DNA from 3 places in the Roseiarcus sp. genome. Region 1 is predicted to be linked to each of the others. Evidence: predicted binding sites of a transcription regulator. Region 1 holds the regulator's gene; each other region holds the start of a gene.
The links. The regulator LexA, encoded in region 1, represses DNA repair genes until DNA is damaged. The targets are predictions, from matches to a motif close to TGTTCNNNNTGTGTTCNG.
Positions count from the first base shown of each region.

Region 1 (6,789 bases):
GTGAGCTCGACCTTGAGGTCGTCATTGGCGCTGCGTGTTGCGGTGCCGGCGACCGGTGGCGCGTCCTGAACGCCCTGGGTGTCGATCTTGAACCGCATCGACGCGCCGTCGGCCGCCTCGAACGACGTGGCGTTGACGTCCATGGCGAGGGGAGCGCCCTCACTCCGCTCCATCTTGGTCATCTGGCGGAAGCTGGACGTGTAGCCGTCGCAGGCCGAGCCCCGGAATTCGTAAGCAATCAGCCCGGTCGCCGCGACCGGAGTCTGAACCAAACCGAGGGACGGCGAATCCGGGTCGATCAGCGAAATGTCGTAGGCGGCCCGATGGGCGGCGAGGGGCGCCGCAGAGGCGCCGGCGCATGCGGCCCCTGTCAGGGCGAGGCAAAAGACGGCGCCGACGAGTCTCGAAACCATGATGTCTCCAGGGACAAACATCCTCGTAGATTCCCCTTCGTTTCCGGCGGTTTCGTGACGTTAAGCGCGCGCGCCCGACGTCTTCACGTCGGTTCGTCTGGCGTGATCTGTCCCCAGGCCTCCGCCAGCGGACCTGCGTCGTCGAGCGGGTCCTCGTCCGCCCGGAGCGCCGGCTCGTCGCTCGGCTGGGGAACGCCGTAGCCCGCCGGCAGCTTGCCGTCGAACAGCCCGGCCGCCTGCAGTTCGTCGAGGCCGGGAAGGTCGCCGATCGCGTCGAGGCCGAACTGAATCAGGAACTCCGTCGTGGTGCCATAGGTGATCGGCCGGCCCGGGGCCTTGCGACGGCCGCGCATGCGCACCCAGCCGGCCTCCATCAAGACGTCGAGCGCGCCCTTCGACACCGCCACGCCGCGAATCTCCTCGATGTCGGCGCGGGTGACGGGCTGGTGGTAGGCGACGATCGCCAGAGTCTCGATCGCGGCCCGGGAGAGCTTGCGCTTGTCGTCGTCCTCGCGGGCAAGCAGCCACGAAAGGTCCTCGGCGGTGCGGAAGGTCCAGCGCCGCGCCACCCGGACAAGGTTCACTCCTCGGCCCGCGTAGAGGCGCTGCAACTCCTCCATGATCGCCGCGACATCGGCGCCGTCGGAAAGTCGAGCCGCGATCGCCGATTCTTCCAACGGCTCGGATGAAGCGAACACCATCGCCTCGGCGATGCGGATGTCCTCCGGCGTTGCGCGCGGCGCGATCGCGTCGAAAAGCTGGGCGACGTTGCCGGCGGTTCTCATCCGGGCCATGGGGCGCCTTTCCTGGTCTTTTCGGGAGCCGCCGTCATGCGGCCTGCTCCTCCGCCGGGGGCGTGGCGGCAGGGCGAATCCAGATCGGAGCGAAGGTCTTCTCCTGCCGGATCTCGATCTTGCCCTCGCGCACGAGCTCGAGCGACGCCGAGAATGAGGACGCGCGGGCGCTGCGGCGCATGCCCGGATCGAGGCAGGCCGCAAGCAGCCAGTCGTCGAAGGCGGTCCACTCGAAGCTCATGCCGATGAGGCGAGCCAAGGCCTCGCGCGCTTCGGCAAGCGACCAGACTTCCCGCGCCTTGAAGCGGACCCGGGCGCGGGCGTGCTTTTGAGCCTGGCGCGCGTAAGCCGCAAGCAGATCGTAGAGGTTGGTCTCCCAGTGCGAACGTCGCGCGACCTCGACGGCCTCCGGGGCGCCGCGGCCGAACACGTCGCGTCCCAGGCGGGTGCGGTTGAACAGGAGCCCAGCCGCCTTTCGGATCGCTTCGAGCTTGCGGAGTCGCACAGCGAGCGCCTCGGCGAGGTCCGCGGCGTCGGGCTCGGCGGCCTGCGGGGGGGCCGGCAGGAGAAGGCGCGACTTCAGGTACGCCAGCCATGCCGCCATGACGAGATAGTCGGCGGCGAGCTCGAGCCTCTGCTTGCGCGCGGCCTCGACGAACAGGAGGTATTGTTCGGCGAGCGCCAAGACCGAAATCCGGGCGAGATCGACCTTCTGGCGCCGGGCGAGCCCCAGCAGCAGGTCGAGCGGACCCTCGAACCCGTCGAGATCGACCGTGAACGCGGGTTCGCCAGTCGCGCAGTCCAACTCGAAATCGCTGCGAAACGGCGCCTCTGCAGGCACGAATCACCTCCGTATGACAGATTCCTGTCTGGGGCAGGCTCGAAGGGGCGGCAAGTCCGCCCGCAACGGCGTCAACAGGCGAATGGTTTCGCGTCCTCCTCGCCCCTCTTAACGAAATTGAGTTAACACAACGCTACGTTTTGGCCGCCGCAGGTGAGTCTTAACTCGCCTCTGTTCCTGGTTCCGTCCTCTTTTAACTATGCGCGTTTAGGTAAATTAAAGACGAATTGCGCGATCGGGACATGAAGCATTGTCATGAAAGCCAAAGGGCGTATCGTCAAAATTGTCGAACGGCGCTGCCGGCCGACCGAACGCTCCGCGGGGCCCCGGATTCCGTCGCATCGTCCGGGCCCTTGCGGGGCGGGGCAGACTTTTCTCGTCCCTCAGTAGCGCCTGAACAGACTCACCATCTTGCCCTGGACGCGGACGCGGTCGGGTCCGAAAATCCGGGTCTCGTAGGCCGGGTTCGCCGCTTCGAGCGCGATCGAGGCGCCGCGCTTGCGCAATCGCTTCAACGTCGCCTCCTCGTCGTCGATCAGCGCCACGACGATGTCCCCCGTCTCGGCCGAGTCCTGCTTCCGGATGATCACCATGTCGCTTTCGAAAATGCCGGCCTCGATCATCGAGTCGCCCCGGACCTCGAGGGCGAAATGGTCCCCGGACCCGAGGAAGTCCGGTGGCATGGCGATCGTGTCCATGCGCGTCTGAATGGCGGAGATCGGCGTGCCGGCCGCGATCCGGCCCATCAGCGGGATCATGACGGGTGCGCGTTCATCAGGGCCGGACGCCTGCTGCGGCGTACGGAGACGACCAAGGTCGCCGTTGATGACGCTTGGAGAGAATTTTTGCGGCCGCGGCGCGGCGACCGTCGCCGATTCCGGCAGGCGCAGCACCTCGATCGCGCGGGCGCGATTGGCGAGGCGGCGGATGAATCCCCGCTCTTCGAGCGCCATGATCAGGCGATGAATGCCGGACTTCGAGCGCAGGTCGAGCGCGTCCTTCATCTCGTCGAAGGAGGGCGGGACGCCGTCCTCCTGAAGGCGCTCGTGGATGAAACGCAACAACTCGCTCTGCTTCTTGGTTAGCATGAAAGACTCCGAACAACCCTGCGTGGTTGGAAGGACCGGATGAACCGCGACCAGAATCACCACGCGCCGTAAACAAATCACGAACAGACGCTAGCCGTTCACGCTGTGTTCCGCAAGCAAATTCTGAAATTCTGGGCGACGGCGAGCGCGGCTCGGAGAGCTCCAGCCTTCGGCGTCGCGGGGGACAGAATTTGCGCCGTCAATCCGGCATCTCGGTCAGTTGCTCGCCGCCATGGTTTTCGCCGATCGAATAGGCGCAGATCCGGGAGAGGTGGACGTAAGGCAGGGCGGTTTCTTCGGCCCAGGCGTTGAATTGCGCCTGGATCCGCCTGAGGTCGCCCTTCGACTTGGGCTCCTCCGCGACGTCGAGGCCGGCGTCGCGCAAGCAGGCGACGACGTCTTTCGACGTCGCGAATCCATCCCAGCCGATGAAACGCAGGAACATCTGCCCACTCATGCCGCCGAGCCGGTCGCCGCGTTGGGCGAGCAGGTCCAAGAGGCCGATCTCGTCCGACGACGGCCAACCGGCGAGGAACCGGCCGAAGCTTCCGTGCTCCTTCGCAACGGCCAGGACGAAGGCGGCGTTCCTGCGCACGGACTGGATTTTTGCCGCGTTACGGACGATGCGCGCGTCCTTCGCGAGGGCGTCCCAAAAGTCGTCCGGCTCGAAGGCGAGCCGCGACGGCGCGAAACCGAGGAAGGCCTCCTCGAAGCCCGGCCACTTCGCCTCGATCACGCTCCAGGCGAAGCCGGCCGAGAAAACGCGTTTCGTCATCTCCGCGAGCGCGCGGTCATCCGGGAGTTTCTTAAGCGACTCGCGATCGGGCTTCGGCGGCAACAGCGCAGCGAGCTTCTCGGGGCCGCCCTTGCGCGCCTCAGCGCGGGCGCGAATGACGGAAAAAGGAGTCATGGCTTTCCTCGGACTGGGCCCGTTTTCGGCGTCCAGCGGCCCGACGTCAAATGGCGGCGCGTCGGCCGCTTCTGTCTCGTCTCGCCGCAGGCTCGCCCCGGCCGCGCGGTTCTGGCAGGCGCCGTGTTTTCTCAGGGCTTGGGCGCCGAATCGGGTCACGATTTTACAAGGGACAGCCCAAAGCTCTCTGGCGTGGCAGGCGTGGGCGTTGCCTTTCGCCAGCCGGGTCGGGGACCCAAGCGCAAAGGCTGAGCCTCCCAAGCCGACAGGGCGCCGAACCCTAATCCATGCCAACTTTCTGCAAGCGTTGCCCATTGCCGTTTTGAACGTTTTCAGACGGTTGCCCCCGTAACGGCCGCTCCAACGGATTCTGAAGGCGTAGCGACCGCCCAAGGGTTCGACCCGAAAAAGGCGACCGTCTCGTCCCCGTGCTTGTCCGAACACACGCGAACGGCGGCGGCTCAATTCAGACCCTACCACGGACTTGTGGTTTCCAGAAGGATTTGTCGGCGTCGCCGAAAGGGCGCTCCGTCGCAGGCGTTTCCAAGGACCGGAACCTCAGGGCCGGCTTGCTCGTTCTCCGGCGTCGCGGAAACGGGAACCGCAAGCGCGGAGGAGCGAAATATGAGAGCACCCTGGATCGCCGCTGGCCTGGCGAGCCTGAGCGTTGGAGCGTGGAGCGCCGCCATCGCGCAGGAGGGCCAGCCGCAACCGGATCAGAACGCGCCCTTCGTCCATCGCCCCGAGCTCGGCAAGGCGGAAACGGCGCCCGGGCCGAACGGCCCCGAGCGCGCCGCCCCGAACTTCCGGACAGACGGCCAGGCCGCTCCGCGTCCCTCGCGGGACGACCGGCGGCAAGACGCGGAAAATCAGACCGGGAAACCGGAGCGCGGCGGGGCCGCCGAGGGCGGCCGGCCTGCGCCCGCCGGGAAGGCGGCCGACACGCAGGCTCGCCCGCAGGAGCCGCAGACGGGGCGCGACAACCAAAAGGCTGCGCAGAGCGAAGGCTCCGCCGGGAAGGACCGCCAGACCGAGCAAGGCGCGACCAAGACCCCGGCGTCCCAACAGCGCGCGGATCAGGCCGCGAGCCCCGCGGAAAACCGGAACGGCCAGCCGACCAACGCGCCCGCTCGTACGAACGAGGCGGCGACGGGACAAGGCAGCCCTAGCGGCGCCAGCGTTCCGGCCAATCGCGCCAACGAGGCCGCGACCGGACGGAACCCCCTCGATCCGCAGCAGGTGCGAGCAACGGGCTCCGCCCAGATTTCGCATGACAATGCGGTGCAGATCGCCAAGGTGCTGAACGCGACGTCCGCCGAGCAAAACGCCAACATCGCCGTCAATGTCGGGGCGCCGCTGCCCGGCGACGTCGATGTCCAGCCGCTTCCGACCCCGGTCGTCGAGCTCGTTCCCGAGTATCGCGGCTACGACTACGTGGTGGCGAACGATGAGATCGTCATCGTCGAGCCGACCACGCGCAAGGTCGTGGAAGTCATCAGCGAAGGCGGAGCGCCGTCGCCCCCAGCCGAGGGGACCACAACCCGAGCGGCGGCGGGGACGCGCGGCAATCCCTGCGGACCCTGACGGCGCTCGATCTCCTGCGCGACCGCCCTGCGCGACGTGCGGGGGAGGCGGCGAGCCATGGGGGAGGGACGAGCGCCTTCGCACTCCGGCGGACGGCGATCAATCGAAATCGGTCGGCAGGGACGGGTCGCGGCGATGGGCGAACATGCGCCGGATCTGCTGCGGCAGGACGCGTTCAAAAGACAGGTCGGCGGGGATGTTCTGTTCGTCGAACCAGCCGACTTCCGACGTCTCGTGGCTGACCGCGGCCTCGCCGCCGACGCGTTCGCAGATGAAGAAGACTTTGCAGCAGGAGAAGACGTGCGGTCGGTGGCCCTGCTTCGTGCGGTCCCAGACGGCCGCGAGCTTTACGGGTCTCACTCGAAAGCCACTTTCCTCGAAGGCTTCCTTGGCGGCGTTTTCCGCTGCCGTCAGGTTCACGTCGGCCCAGCCGCCCGGCAGGGTCCAACGGCCGCCGTCCGAGGTCTCGCGCACCATCAGAATGCGCTCCTCGCCGTCGAACACGGCGGCGCGGACGTCGACCTTGGGCGTCGCGTAGCCGGTCTCGCCGGCAAACAGCGCCCCGATCCGCTCGACCGGCGCGTCAGTTCGAGCCGCGAACATGCGCGCGGCGAGTTGGCGTATGGCCTCGTAGCGCTCGCGGTCGTAAGGGTCGCGGCTGAAGCTCAGGCCGATCTGGGCGATCGCCTGCAGTTCGCGCGCCCATACGAGCCAGTCGGGGTCTCCTGAAGCCATGGCGCGGTTTGACCCCCGGGCGGGGCGCGGGTCAAGCGCCGCGGCGCGGATTGAGACACTGCATGGTCGGGCTCTCCCATCGATCCGACAGCGCGCCGACGAGATGTGCTCCATCAGACCGCCGCTCCCGACGGAGAGCGGACCTGGTTGATGGCGGCCTTGGACGCCTACGACGGATCGGAAACGCCGAGCTCGCCGACGTCGCCTTTGCGAAAGGCCGTCAGACGGCTGTCTCTGCTCAAGTTGACTACCCGCACATTATCGGCCTCGAGCGCGTCAGCCAATTTCCGATATTCCTGGTCGATGATCTCAAGTTGACCCGCGAGGGGATGCCACCCCGTCCGCGCGAAAAAGTGATGGTCAGTAAAGTCGACCCCGATCAAGCCGATTCGCTTCGCGCCCATAAGTCCTGCGAGACAAATTG
Region 1 is NZ_JBKQOT010000474.1:4,658-11,446, forward strand. It holds gene ACLP25_RS16165 (cell envelope integrity EipB family protein) at 1-413, opposite strand, end outside; gene scpB (SMC-Scp complex subunit ScpB) at 497-1,198, opposite strand; gene ACLP25_RS16175 (segregation and condensation protein A) at 1,242-2,048, opposite strand; gene lexA (transcriptional repressor LexA) at 2,432-3,136, opposite strand; gene ACLP25_RS16185 (DNA-3-methyladenine glycosylase I) at 3,336-4,046, opposite strand; gene ACLP25_RS16190 (DUF1236 domain-containing protein) at 4,671-5,630, shown strand; gene ACLP25_RS16195 (NUDIX hydrolase) at 5,730-6,365, opposite strand; gene ACLP25_RS16200 (hypothetical protein) at 6,533-6,789, opposite strand, start outside.

Region 2 (6,789 bases), on a different contig from region 1:
TCCAGACCGCTCGACCAGCGGCGTGCCGATCTCCTGCTCGAGCGCACGCACTTGCTGCGCGACCGCCGCCTTTGTGACGTGCAGCTCCTCTGCGGCGCGCGAGAAAGACAGCTTGCGGGCCACGGCCTCGAATGCCCGGAGGGCGGTCAGCGGCGGCAGGCGGTCAATCGGTCTCATCGTATAGTCAGCCTATCCATTGGCGGAACAAACATTGGCTTGAACGCGGTCAAATTCGCCATATATCGGAGACAAGAACAAGCGCAAAGGGCGCGAATTCGATTGTGAAAGCGGGATAAGATGGCAGCGTATGTCGCCGGTTCGGCCAATTCCTACCGAGAGATGGGCTTGGCGGGCGGGCTTCGAATCGGTAAACAAATCCTTAACACACTGGCCGAACGCGCCGCCGCGGCCTCCGAGCGGAGTCGCTTCGCCGCGCTTCCCTCGCGCTATCTCGACGACGTCGGCATGACCGAGGCCGAGCGCGCAGCAGTCCTCGGCTACGAGGAGCCGATCGTCGACGGCTGGCGCGTGGTCGCCTCACACCTCTAAGCAGAGCCCACTCGTAAGCATAAGCCCACTCGCCCGGGCTCGCTCGCGCGACGGTGCGTGTCCTGCGCGCCGTTGCGCGAGAACGCTTGCGCGCTTCTTGATCGGACGCGCCTTCTCCACTCAGCCTCCAGTCTTCCGCTTGACGGGCGCAACCGGGCGTCGGAAAAGACCCGCCACGGCCCGATCGGAAGAAAGAATGCAACGCGTCACGCTGATCGACAATTATGACAGCTTCACCTTCAATCTCGTCCACTATCTGGGCGAGCTCGGCGCGGACGTGAAGGTGTGGCGGAACGACCAGATCAGCGTCGAGGACACCCTTGCTGAAGAGCCGGACGCGATCGTCCTGTCGCCCGGCCCGTGCACCCCGAACGAAGCGGGAATCTGCCTCGACCTCGTGCGCGCGGCGAGCGAGACGACCCCGATCTTCGGCGTTTGCCTCGGCCATCAGGCGATAGGCCAGGCGTTCGGCGGCGACGTGGTGCGCGCCCCTGCTCCGATGCACGGCAAGGCGTCGCGCATTTCGCACAACGCTCGCGGCGTCTTCCGCGGCCTCAACGGGCCCTTTCGGGCGACGCGCTATCATTCGCTTGTCATCGAGCGTTCGACGGCCCCCGCCGATCTCGAGGTGAGCGCGGAAACCGACGATGGGCTCATCATGGCGGTCGCGCACCGCGAACGCCCGGTCTATGGGGTGCAGTTCCACCCGGAGAGCATCGCGAGCGAGCACGGTCGCGACATCCTGCGCAACTTCCTGGACTTGGCCGCCGCCTTTCACGGGCGCGGACAAATGCGCTAGGGCGGCCGCGGGGTATGGAATCCTTCAAGCCCCTGATCGCCAAGGTTGCGGCCGGCGCGACGCTGAGCCGCGCGGAGGCGGTGAGCGCCTTCGACGCCATCCTCTCGGGCGAGGTGACTCCCTCGCAGATGGGCGGCTTTCTGATGGCGCTGCGCGTCCGCGGCGAGAGCGTGGACGAAATTACCGGCGCAGTCTCTGCGATGCGCTCCAAGATGCTGACCGTAAAGGCGCCTGTCGACGCCATCGACATCGTCGGCACGGGCGGCGACAGCTCGGGCTCCTACAACGTCTCGACGCTGGCTTCGATCGTCGCGGCCGCCTGCGGCGTTCCGGTGGCCAAGCACGGCAACCGCGCCGCGTCCTCGCGCTCGGGCGCGGCCGACACGCTAACGGCGCTCGGAGTCAAGATCGGGCTTTCGCCGGAAGGCGTTGAGCGCTGCATCCGCGAGGCGGGCATCGGCTTCATGATGGCGCCGTCGCACCACGCGGCCATGCGTCACGTCGGTCCGACCCGCGTCGAGCTCGGCACCCGCACAATCTTCAACCTGCTCGGGCCATTGTCGAATCCGGCCGGAGTCAAACGGCAGCTGATTGGCGTCTTCTCGGCGACTTGGCTCGAACCGATGGCCGAGGTCCTGCGCAACCTCGGCTCGGAGCGCGTGTGGGTCACCTGCGGGTCCGACGGGCTGGACGAGATCACCACCACCGGACCGACCTCGGTCGTCGAGTTGAAGGGGGGCGTCATCCATGCGTTTGAAGTGACGCCTGAAGAGGCGGGCCTCCCGCGCGCCGATCCCGCGGCTCTCAAGGGCGGAGATCCGGCCGCCAACGCGGAGGCGCTGCGCAAGGCGCTGAGCGGCCAGCCCGGCGCCTATCGCGATATCGCTCTCCTCAACGCCGGAGCCGCACTTGTCGTGGCGGGCAAGGCGGCGTCGCTCAGGGATGGCGTCGCGCAAGGCGCGGCCGCCATCGATACGGGCGCGGCGCGCGACGCTCTTGACTGTCTGATCGCCGTGTCCAACGCTCGGGGGCCGGGGGACGCCGATGACCGACATCCTTAAGAAGATCGAAACATACAAACGACGAGAAATTGCGGACGCCAAGGTGCGTGTGCCCCGCGCCACGCTGGAGCGCGAGATTGCCGTTCAGTCGCCGCCGCGCGGCTTCATCAAGGCGCTGGAGCGGGCGACAGAGGAAGGACGCTTCGCCCTGATCGCCGAGATCAAGAGGGCGAGCCCGTCAAAGGGCGTCATCCGGGAAGACTTCGAGCCGGGCGCGATCGCCAAGGCCTATCAAACCGGCGGGGCCACCTGCCTGTCCGTTCTGACTGACGGTCCGTCGTTTCAGGGATCGCCGGAACACCTGATGAAGGCGCGCAAGGCGACGCCGCTGCCGATTTTGCGGAAAGACTTCCTCTTCGATCCCTATCAGGTGCTGGAGGCGCGCGCCTGGGGCGCCGACTGCATTTTGATCATCATGGCCGCCGTCGACGACGAGACCGCCAAGACCTTGAACAAGGCCGCGCACGACCTCGGTCTCGACGTGCTGATCGAAACGCACAACGAGGCGGAGCTCAAACGCGCCCTGTCCCTGGAGGGCCGGCTGATCGGCGTCAACAACCGCGATTTGCGCACATTCGCGACCGCGCTCGAAGTCTGCGAACGCATGAAGCCGCTCGTGCCGACCGGCCGGATCGTGGTGGCGGAAAGCGGCATTTCGGACCATGCCGATTGCAAGCGCCTGGCCAAGTCCGGCATCCAGACTTTCCTCGTCGGCGAAGCGCTGATGCGGCACAAGGACGTCGCCGCCGCCACACGCGCGCTCCTCACCGGTCAATAGGCGGCGCATCGACCGCGTCATTCCGTTCCGAGAGGCCGCTCCTGCTCCGCGGAAGGAGCCGGAGCGTTCTCATTTCGTTCAGGTGCTCGGCATGCTAGTTTTCCCCGACCAGCGAATCACTGACCCGACGACGCCCCCATGAACGATCTTTTCGGCGCTTCGCCCGCCCCGCGCGGCAGGCCCGTTCCCACGAAGGCCAAAGCTGTCACTCGCGGAACGCCCGGCGAGGCCGACTACAACGCCGCATCGATCGAGGTGCTCGAGGGCCTCGAACCGGTCCGCCGTCGGCCCGGCATGTATATCGGCGGCACCGACGCCAACGCGCTGCATCACCTATTCGCCGAGGTGATCGATAACTCGATGGACGAAGCGGTCGCCGGTCACGCGACCTTCATCGAGGTGACTCTCGAGGACAGCGGCTGGCTCGGCGTCAACGACAACGGACGCGGCATGCCGGTCGACCCGCATCCGAAGTTTCCAAAGAAGTCCGCGCTCGAAGTGATCATGACGATGCTGCACGCGGGCGGCAAGTTCGACAGCGGCGCCTACGAGACGTCCGGCGGCCTGCATGGCGTCGGCGTCTCCGTCGTCAATGCGCTGTCCGAAAAACTGGAAGTCGAGGTCGCGCGCGGCCAGACGCTCTATCGCCAGACTTTCGAACGCGGGAAGCCGACCTCGGGGTTGACCGTGATCGGGAAGGCGCCGAACCGCCGTGGCACCAAGGTGCGCTTCCTGCCGGATCCGCAGATCTTCGGTCAGGGCGCTCGCTTCGATCCGGCGCGCGTGTTCAAGATGGCGCGTTCGAAAGCCTATCTGTTCGGGGGCGTGGAAATCCGCTGGCGCTGCGCGCCGACGCTGATCGCCGACCCCGACAAGGTCCCGGCGGAAGCGGTTTTCCATTTCCCGGGCGGTCTCAAAGACTACCTTGCCGCGGACATCGAGGGCGAACCGCTGGTCGCCGACCAGGTGTTTACCGGGCGGGTCGAAAAGGACGGCAAGCACGGCAGCGTCGAATGGGCGATCGCCTGGCTCGCCGGGGCCGACGGGTTCGTCCATTCCTACTGCAACACGATCCCCACCCCCGACGGCGGCACGCACGAGGCCGGGTTGCGCACCGCCATCCTGCGGGGCCTGAAAGACCACGCCGAGCGGATCGGACAGTCCAAGCGGGCGAACGCGCTGACGACCGACGACGTCATGTCCGGCTGCGCCGCGCTCATCTCGGTGTTCATCCGCGAGCCGGAATTCCAGGGCCAGAACAAGGGCCGGCTGCAGACGACGGAGGCCGCGCGGATCGTCGACGGGGCGCTCCGCGACGCCTTCGACCACTGGCTGGCCGCCGCGCCCAGCCAAGCCTCGAGACTCCTCGACTGGTCGGTCGAGCGCGCCGAGGAGCGACTCCGGCGACGCATGGAGAAGGATGTCGCGCGCAAGACCGCCGTGCGCAAGCTCAGGCTGCCGGGCAAGCTCACGGACTGCACCAATTCCTCCGCGCAAGGGTCGGAACTCTTCATTGTGGAAGGCGACTCCGCAGGCGGGTCGGCGAAGCAGGCGCGCGACCGGGCGACCCAGGCGGTGCTGCCGCTCCGCGGCAAGATCCTCAACGTCGCCTCGGCGACGCGCGACAAGCTCGCGCAGAACCAGCAACTCGGCGACCTTTTGCAGGCCCTCGGCGCCGGATCGGGCGCCCACTATCGCGCCGAAGACCTGCGTTATGACAAGATCATCATCATGACCGACGCCGACGTCGACGGCGCGCATATCGCCTCCCTGCTGATCACCTTCTTCTATCGGCAGACGCCCAAACTGATCGATGACGGCCATCTCTATCTTGCCGTGCCGCCGCTCTACCGCCTGACCCAGGGAGCGAAGTCGATCTATGCGCGCGACGACGCGCACAAGGAGCAGTTGCTGAAATCCGGCTTCACCGGCCGGGGTCCGATTGAGGTCAGCCGGTTCAAGGGCCTCGGCGAAATGCCGATGCGCGACCTCAAGGAGACGACGATGGATCCGGCGCGGCGGACCCTCCTGCGGGTCGCGATCGTCGCCGAAGACAAGACCGCGACGGCCGAGGCGGTCGAGCGCCTGATGGGCTCGAAACCGGAGGCCCGTTTTGCCTTCATCCAGGAACGGGCGCCAAAAGCGGTGGAACTTGTTGACATCTAAACTAGTCTGACCTGCGAAATCCTCCGGACGCGCGAGAATTCGTCTGGAATTTGCGCGAGAAATGCGGTAAGGAAAAAGTGGGCGGGCTCCGTTCGCGTCATGCGGACGAGAGGGCGAAAAGTCGATGATTCAGGTGGTTGATTTCGAATTGGCGCGGACGGCAAGGGACGCATCGCCGTCATCCGCGCTTGGCGGAGATGCACGGCTTGGTCCGTCCGCCTCCGCCGCCGAAAGGCCTTGCTCTTGAAGACTTCGATCAACAGGGGATTCCGCGCTCCACCGGCGACGGCGGGCTGCGCATGACGTACGGGATTCGCCGCGCAGGCGGCGATCGGACGAGGCGGCGTCACGCCTCAAGCGAACAGGGATTGGTTGGAGACTTTTGACGAACATGAGCAAGGGTAAGGATTTTCGGCCTCGCAAGCGCGGCTTTGATGATGATGGACCGATGTCCTACGATTCGAAGCCCCGTCCGTCGCGCGGCTTCGGCGGCGGTCCGGACGGAGGTTTCGGCGGACCGCCCGCAGGCGGTCCGTCCTCGGGACCGGTCGCGTCGAACGCGCCGGCGGTCGACGCCACAGTCAAGTGGTTCAAGGCGGACAAGGGATACGGGTTCGTCGAATTGGCCGGCGGCCAGGGCGACGCCTTTCTGCACGCCAATGCGTTGCGGAACGCCGGACACGAATCGGTCCCGGCCGGCGCGAAGCTGCGCGTCCAGGTCGGCGCCGGCGCGAAGGGGGCGCAGGTGACGCGCGTCCTGGAAGTCGACTCGACGGGCGTCGTCGAACGGCCGTCGCGGCCGATGGGCGATGGGCCGCGCCCACGACGCGTCGCTCCCGATCCGTCGACCGCCGTCAGCGTGACCGGACGGGTCAAGTGGTTCGACGAAACCAAGGGATTCGGATTCGTCGCGAGCGAGGACGGCGGCAAGGACGTCTTCGTCCACATCTCGATCCTCGGCCCTGCAGGCGTCAACACCCTGGCCGAAGGCCAGCAGGTCAATATGCGCGTCGTCGACACGCCCAAGGGTCGCGAGGCGATTTCGCTCTCGATTTGACCGGGGTCTGGCGCCCCGGCGCCCCGATATCGGAGCGCGGCGCCGAGCCGCGCTTTTTTTTGCGGCGGGGGCGACGGCCGCCGACTCCGCTCGAGGGACCCTGCTCATGCAGCCGTCGCGCGACATCCACCGACTGGTCGAAATCATGGCCGCGCTGCGGGACCCGCAGGGCGGCTGTCCCTGGGATCTCGAGCAGACCTTCGCTTCGATCGCCCCCTATACGATCGAGGAGGCCTATGAGGTCGCGGACGCAATCGAGCGCGGCGACACCGAGGATCTGCGCGAGGAGCTCGGCGACCTCCTGCTGCAGGTCGTTTTCCACGCGCGCATGGCGGAGGAGGCGGGCCTGTTCGATTTCGGAGGCGTCGTCGAGGCGATC
Region 2 is NZ_JBKQOT010000436.1:2,149-8,937, reverse strand. It holds gene gcvA (transcriptional regulator GcvA) at 1-177, opposite strand, end outside; gene ACLP25_RS14850 (hypothetical protein) at 298-549, shown strand; gene ACLP25_RS14845 (anthranilate synthase component II) at 746-1,348, shown strand; gene trpD (anthranilate phosphoribosyltransferase) at 1,363-2,409, shown strand; gene trpC (indole-3-glycerol phosphate synthase TrpC) at 2,393-3,187, shown strand; gene parE (DNA topoisomerase IV subunit B) at 3,326-5,353, shown strand; gene ACLP25_RS14825 (cold-shock protein) at 5,745-6,410, shown strand; gene mazG (nucleoside triphosphate pyrophosphohydrolase) at 6,517-6,789, shown strand, end outside.
Region 2: a site for LexA is predicted at 3,252-3,269, ahead of parE (DNA topoisomerase IV subunit B). Genes of this name have one in related genera too.

Region 3 (6,789 bases), on a different contig from region 1:
GGCGAAGCGCAGCAGAACCTTCTTCTTGTGAAGCGGGTCGGCGTCCCGCCAGACGCCGCTCTCGACGGCGGCGCGCGCCCCCTTCACCGCCCGATGGATGTCGGCCTCGCCGCAATCGGCGACATGGGCGAAGACTTTTCCGTCGATTGGCGAGATTCTGGCGAAGGTCGCGCCGTCACGTGCGGGGATGTAGGCGCCGTCGACGAAGGCGCGGCCCTCGATCTTGAGCGCAGCGGCGCGTGCGGTCCAGCCTTCGCGGGTCGTCGGGCGGTCGAGCATGGATGGACTTCCGGGAATTTATGAGCGACGACGCGGGAGCATCGCTTCTGAAACGCCGCCGCCAAACAGGATTTTCCTTATGAGGCGATGCCTGGCGGGCATGGACACCGCCCTTCCCTTATCGCGCCTCCCGCATTAAGTAAGCGCTGCGTTTCCCCGAAAACCTTTGGATCCATGGCCGAAGCAAACCCCGTCGCGCGCCGGCGCACTTTCGCGATCATCTCGCACCCGGACGCCGGCAAGACGACGCTGACCGAAAAGATCCTTCTGTTCGGCGGCGCCATCCAGCTCGCCGGCGAGGTGCGCGCCAAGGCCAACCGCCGCCAGACCCGTTCCGATTGGATGGGCATCGAGCGCGAGCGCGGCATTTCCGTGGTCACCTCGGTGATGACCTTCGAATACGCCGACTGCGTCTTCAACCTGCTCGACACGCCCGGCCACGAGGATTTTTCCGAGGACACCTACCGCACCCTGACCGCCGTCGATTCGGCTGTGATGGTGATCGACGCCGCCAAGGGCATCGAGGCGCGCACCCGAAAACTGTTCGAGGTCTGCCGGCTGCGCGACATCCCGATCGTCACCTTCATCAACAAGATGGACCGCGAGACGCGCGATCCGTTCGACCTCCTGGACGAGATCGAGAAGACGCTGGCGCTCGATACGGCGCCGCTCACCTGGACCATCGGTCGCGGCCGCTCGCTTGCGGGCGCCTACGACATCCGCCGGAGCCGGCTGACGGCGCTCGGCAAAGACGCCGAGGCGATCCGGGTCAACGGACCCGACGATCCGCGCGTCGCCGAACTCCTGCCCGAGCACGAGCGACGGGAGGCGATCGACGAGCTCAACCTCGCCGTCGAAGGCCTCAAAGCGTTCGACAGGCAGGCCTTCCTCGAAGGTCATCTGACGCCGGTCTTATGGGGCAGCGCGCTCAAGGATTTCGGAGTCAAGGACCTGATCGACGCGATGGCCGAGTTCGCGCCGAGCCCGCGCGCCCAGGCTGCGGCGAGCCGCACGGTGAAGGCGGACGAGCCCAAGATGACCGGCTTCGTGTTCAAGATCCAGGCGAACATGGACCCCAACCATCGCGACCGCATCGCCTTCATGCGCGTCTGTTCCGGCAAGCTGCAGCGCGGCATGCGGGCGAAGCTCGTCCGCACGGGAAAGCCCGTGACGCTGTCGGCGCCGCAGTTCTTCTTCGCCCAGGACCGATCGCTCGCCGAAGAAGCCTTCGCCGGCGACGTCGTCGGCATCCCGAACCACGGCCTGCTTCGCATCGGCGACACGCTGAGCGAGGGCGAGGACATCGTCTTCCGCGGCGTCCCGAGCTTTGCCCCGGAAATCCTGCGCCGGGTCAAGCTCGCCGACGCGATGAAGGCGAAGAAGCTGCGCGAGGCGCTGCAGCAGATGGCCGAAGAGGGCGTCGTGCAGGTGTTCCAGCCCTTCGATGGCGCGGCGGCGATCGTCGGCGTGGTCGGCGCGCTGCAGCTCGACGTGCTCATCGAGCGGCTCAATGCCGAATATGGCCTGCCGGTGTCCTTCGAACCGAGCCGCTTCGAGGTCTGCCGCTGGGTGTCCTCGGACGAGAAGGCCGAGATGGAAAAGTTCCTCGGCGCCTATCCCTCGTCGCTCGCCACCGACCTCGACGGCGCGCCGGTGTTCATGGCGACCAGCGCCTTCAACCTGCGCTACGAGCAGGAGCGCTGGCCCAAGATCGCGTTCACGGATGTGAAGGACTACCAGAAAGCCGCGGCCTGATGACCGATTGCAGGCGCATCCGGCACGAAGGCCGCGCGACGGCGCGGGCAGACATTTGGATTTCCTCAGGCCTCCGCGGAGAGAGACGCCAACTCCGCAGATCTTCGGATTCAGGAGGTTGGATTTTCTTGGAATTCGTTGGATTCTCTCGACCGAATTTAGCCTTTTCAATGGGTTACGCGCGACCTCGCGCGAATTTTATTCGTCATGCGGCCCATCCCCGCGTAAAGGGCCGCGTCCGGTTTGAGGACGGCGTCTCCGCTTGCGCTTCGTCTGAGGCTCGCATGAAGGGATCATAGCGACATTTCCGATTTTCCGCAACCAAAAGTCGCGCCATCGCCATTCACGCGAGGGCGCCAGCGCCTTTCAGAACAGGCTCAACTGCGCGCCCGTTTCGTTCTCGGCCGGCGCCGGCTTGATGAAGAGATCGGTGCGCAGACTCCGCTTGGTTTCGTTGTAGCCGAGCCGCCGCTCCGCCAATTCGAAGCGGCGGCCGATCATCCAGGCGTAGGGGCCTGAGCCGGCCATGCGCCGGCCCCACTCGGCCTCATAGTCCTTGCCGGCGCGCATCGATTGCATGAGCGACACGGAGCGCTTGAGGCGGTCGGGGAAGTGGACCTGCAGCCATTCGCGATACATGTCGCGCAGCTCCAGCGGAAGGCGGAGCACGATGTAGCCGCCCTCGCGCGCCCCCGCGGCCCAGGCGCGGGTGAGAATCGTCTCGATCTCCGAATCGTTCACCGCCGGGATGACCGGCGCGACCAGGACGCCCGCCGGCACGCCGGCGTCGTTCAACCGCGCGATCGCCTCGATCCGCTTCTCCGGCGTCGGGGCGCGCGGCTCCATCTTGCGCGCCAGCGCGCGGTCGAGGGTCGTCACCGACAGGAAAACCTTTATGAGCCCGTCGCGCGCCATGTCGCTGAGAATATCGAGGTCGCGCAGGACGAGGTTGGACTTGGTCACGATGCTCGCCGGATGGCGCGCCCGCCGCAGCGTCTCCAGAATGGAACGCGTGATGCGGTACTGCCGTTCGATCGGCTGGTACGGATCGGTGTTGGTGCCGAGGGCGATCGGCGCAGGGGCGTATTTCGGCGCCGCGAGCTCGCGCTCGAGCAGCGCCGCGACGCCCTGCTTGGCGAACAGCTTGCTTTCGAAGTCGAGCCCGGGCGAAAGCCCCATGTACGCGTGGGTCGGCCGTGCGAAGCAATAGAAGCAGCCGTGCTCGCAGCCGCGATAAGGGTTGATCGAGCGGTCGAAGGCAATGTCGGGCGAATCGTTGCGGGTGATGACGCTCCGCGGCTTCTCCCAGATGACTTCTGTGACCAGCGGCTCGGGCGCCTCGTCGTGGGTCCAGCCGTCGTCGAAATCCACCCGGGTCTGGATCTCGAACCGGCCGGAGACGTTGGTCGCGGCGCCGCGGCCGCGCCGCCGCTCAGGCAAGGCGAGGCGATCGGCGATCGCGGCGGGCTCATGGCGCGGATCGGGGGAGAGCGCGGCTCGATGCATGGTCATGACGATGTCCCAGTTTGAGACAAAGAACAAATCATGAACAACAGATAATGCGCCGCGATTCCCGCGTCAAGACCGCGCGCGCATTCGGCGCAGCGTGGTATGCTCGGCCAGAAAACAGGGGAGCGGCCATGCAGAAACGAAGATTGGGCGCGAGCGCGCCGGAGGTTGGCGCCATCGGCCTCGGCTGCATGGGCATGTCGGATTTCTATGGGGCCGCCGACCGCGCCGAGAGCATCGCCACCATCCATGCGGCGCTCGATTCGGGCGCGACGCTGATCGACACCGGCGATTTCTACGGGGCCGGCCACAACGAAATGCTGATCGCCGAGGCGCTGAAAGGCCGCCCTCGCGACGATTACGTGCTCAGCGTCAAGTTCGGCGCGCTGCGCGACCCGGCCATGGCCTTCATCGGCTACGACGCGAGCCCGGCGGCGGTGAAGAATTTTCTCACCTATTCGCTGCGGCGGCTCGGCGTCGACCATATCGACATCTACCGTCCCGCCCGCCTCGACCCGGTCGTGCCGATGGAGGAAACCGTCGGCGCGATCGCCGACATGGTGAAGGCAGGCTACGTGCGGGCGATCGGCCTCTCCGAGGTCAGCGCCCACACGATCCGCCGCGCGGCCGCGGTCCATCCGATCTCGGACCTGCAGATCGAATATTCGCTGGTGGTGCGGATGATCGAGGCGGAGATCCTGCCCGCCTGCCGCGAGCTCGGAATCGGGATCACCGCTTATGGCGTGCTGGCGCGCGGGCTGATCTCCGGCCACTGGACCCGGGAACGTTCGAGCGGCCGCGACTTCCGAATCTTCTCGTCGCGCTTTTCCGGCGAGGCGCTGGACCATAACCTCGCCCTGGTCGAGGCGCTTAGAAAACTCGCGCATGCGCGGGAGGTCGGCGTCGCGGCGATGGCGGTGGCGTGGGTCATGGCGCAGGGCCGCGACATCGTGCCGCTCGTCGGGGCGCGCAAGCGCGGGCAATGGGCGGAATCGAGCGCCGCCGACGGTCTGAAGCTGACGGACGCCGACCTCGCCGCGATCGAAGCCGCGCTGCCGAAGGGCGCCGCCAAGGGCGAGCGCTACCCCGCCGAAGCCATGGCGGATCTCGACAGCGAGAAGAAAGGGTAGCGCAGCCAGCGATTCAAGACGTCGTTTAGAGCATGATGATTTGACGTCGCGCCGCGGGCCGTCACCCGGCCGCTTCGCGGCGTCCCTCTTCCCGGGGGAGAGAGCCTCAGCGGCAGCGCGTCTGACCCCTTCTCCCTTAGGGAGGTGGCCGCGCAAAGCGCGGTCGGATGGGCTAACGCCAGCGATCAAACGTTGGCGCCCCCCTTACCAAACCTCTCCCCGCTGTCGCGGGGCGAGTGGGTCTCATCCTCCCCCCAGCACGCCTTTCATCGCGCCGTCCGTCTCCTGCGCGTAGCGCCGCGCGGCGAAGGCTTCGCCGAGCGTGCCGAGCGCGTGGCCGTCGTCGCGCTCGGTGACGGCGAGCGTGTCGGCGTGGGCGGCGCCGAACAGGTCGAGCGCCGTCTTGATGTCGTCGTCGGGGTGGAGCGTCGTCGCCGGCAGATGGACGATGAGGCCGAGCGGTCCGCCGTCGTCATCATCGGCGAGAGTCTGAGCGTGCGCCTCCGCGACATGCACGAGCCCGCTGTAGCGACCGTCGTCGCCAACCGCGACCACGACGTTGGCGCTGCCGAGCGGATAAGCCTCGCGGAAGGCCCGCACGCTCTTGTCGGCCAGGAACACCGGCGGAGACGGGATCATCATTTTGCCGACGGTGAGTTCGCGCAGCCAGCCGACGTCCTGCCCGCCGCGGATCGTCTCGCCGCGCAGGTGCAGGCGCCAGGTGGTGAACGAATAGCCGAAGGTCGCGCGCACCGTCAGCGATGTGGCGATCGAGGCGGCGAGCGCGCCGCCGGCGATGGCGAGATTGCCGGTGCTCTCGAGCACCAGGAAGGTCATGGTCAGCGGCCCGCCCACGATCGCGGTGCTCAGCGCCCCCATCCCCACCAAGACGCATGCGACCGGGTCGAGCCCGAGCCCAGGGAACGCAGCCGTCACGCCGATCGCGTAGAGCTTGCCGAGCAGCGAGCCGACGAACAGCGACGCGAAGAACAGGCCGCCGCGGAAGCCCGACGCGAGCGAGGCCAGGCTGGCGAACAGTTTCAATACGATCAGGACGACGAGTTCGCGGGCGCTGAGAGGCCAGTAGAAGTCGAGCTCCAGCGCGCCATGCCCTGCGCCCAGCACCTGCGGCGTATAGAGCGCCATGGCGCCGAGCAGGAGCCCGCCCGCGACCGGCCGGAACAGGCGCGAGGGTACGACGAAGCGAAACGCCCGCTCGATCAACGCGGCGCTCCGCATCGCGCCGACGCCAACCGCCGCCGCCAAGAGGCCGAGGCCGATCAGGGCGCCGTAATGGGGAAAGGTCAGCGGCGGCACATCGGCGACGCTGATCACATAGGGCGCGCCGCCGATCGCCTTGGTGGTCAGCGTGGCGGCGAGGCAGGCCGCGAAAACCGGCCCGGCGATCGCCAGGGAATAGGCCCCGATGATCAGCTCGAAGGCGTAGAAGGCGCCGGTCAGCGGCGCCCCGAAGGCCGCCGCGATCGCGCCCCCGGCGCCGCAGCCGACCAGCATGCGCAGGTCCTGCCGGCGCAGCCGGCCGTTGATTCCGAACCGCGAAGCGATCCCGCCGCCGATCTGCGCGTAGCCCGCCTCGAGGCCGACCGATGCGCCGCAGCCATTCGACATCACCGTCTGCGCAGCGACGAGCAAGCTCTCGGTCAGCGACATGCGTCCGCCGCGCAGGGCGTTCGCCTCGACCGGATCGACCGCCGGCGGGAACTTGCGCCGCGCCCGCCAGTGATCGATCGCCCCGAGCGCGAGCCCGGCCAACATCGGGGCGGCGAAGGCGGCGACCGGGGGAACGCGCTGGGCGGCGCTGAGCCGCACCTCGAACGGAATGCCGTAGATGACGACATGGGCGAAATTGACGATCAGCGTCATGGCGCTGACCGCAACGCCCGCCAGCACGCCGACGCCGATCGCCAGCGCCACCAGCCCGAGCTCGCTCGCGCGCAGACGGGCGCGCAACTTGGCGATGAGGACGAGCGCCGGGCGAGGCGTTTTCATCGAGACGCCCGGAAGGATGCAAAGAAGCTGCGCGGCATGCCCGGACTTATGCGCAACCTGCCGCCCGAAGCCAAGGGCGGCCGCCTCAGCGGCCCGCCAGGGTCAT
Region 3 is NZ_JBKQOT010000399.1:605-7,393, reverse strand. It holds gene ACLP25_RS13360 (aldehyde dehydrogenase) at 1-279, opposite strand, end outside; gene ACLP25_RS13355 (peptide chain release factor 3) at 454-2,034, shown strand; gene ACLP25_RS13350 (PA0069 family radical SAM protein) at 2,401-3,546, opposite strand; gene ACLP25_RS13345 (aldo/keto reductase) at 3,675-4,673, shown strand; gene ACLP25_RS13340 (chloride channel protein) at 4,917-6,683, opposite strand; partial or broken gene proB (glutamate 5-kinase) at 6,769-6,789, opposite strand, start outside.
Region 3: a site for LexA is predicted at 3,569-3,586, ahead of ACLP25_RS13350 (PA0069 family radical SAM protein). Genes of this name have one in related genera too.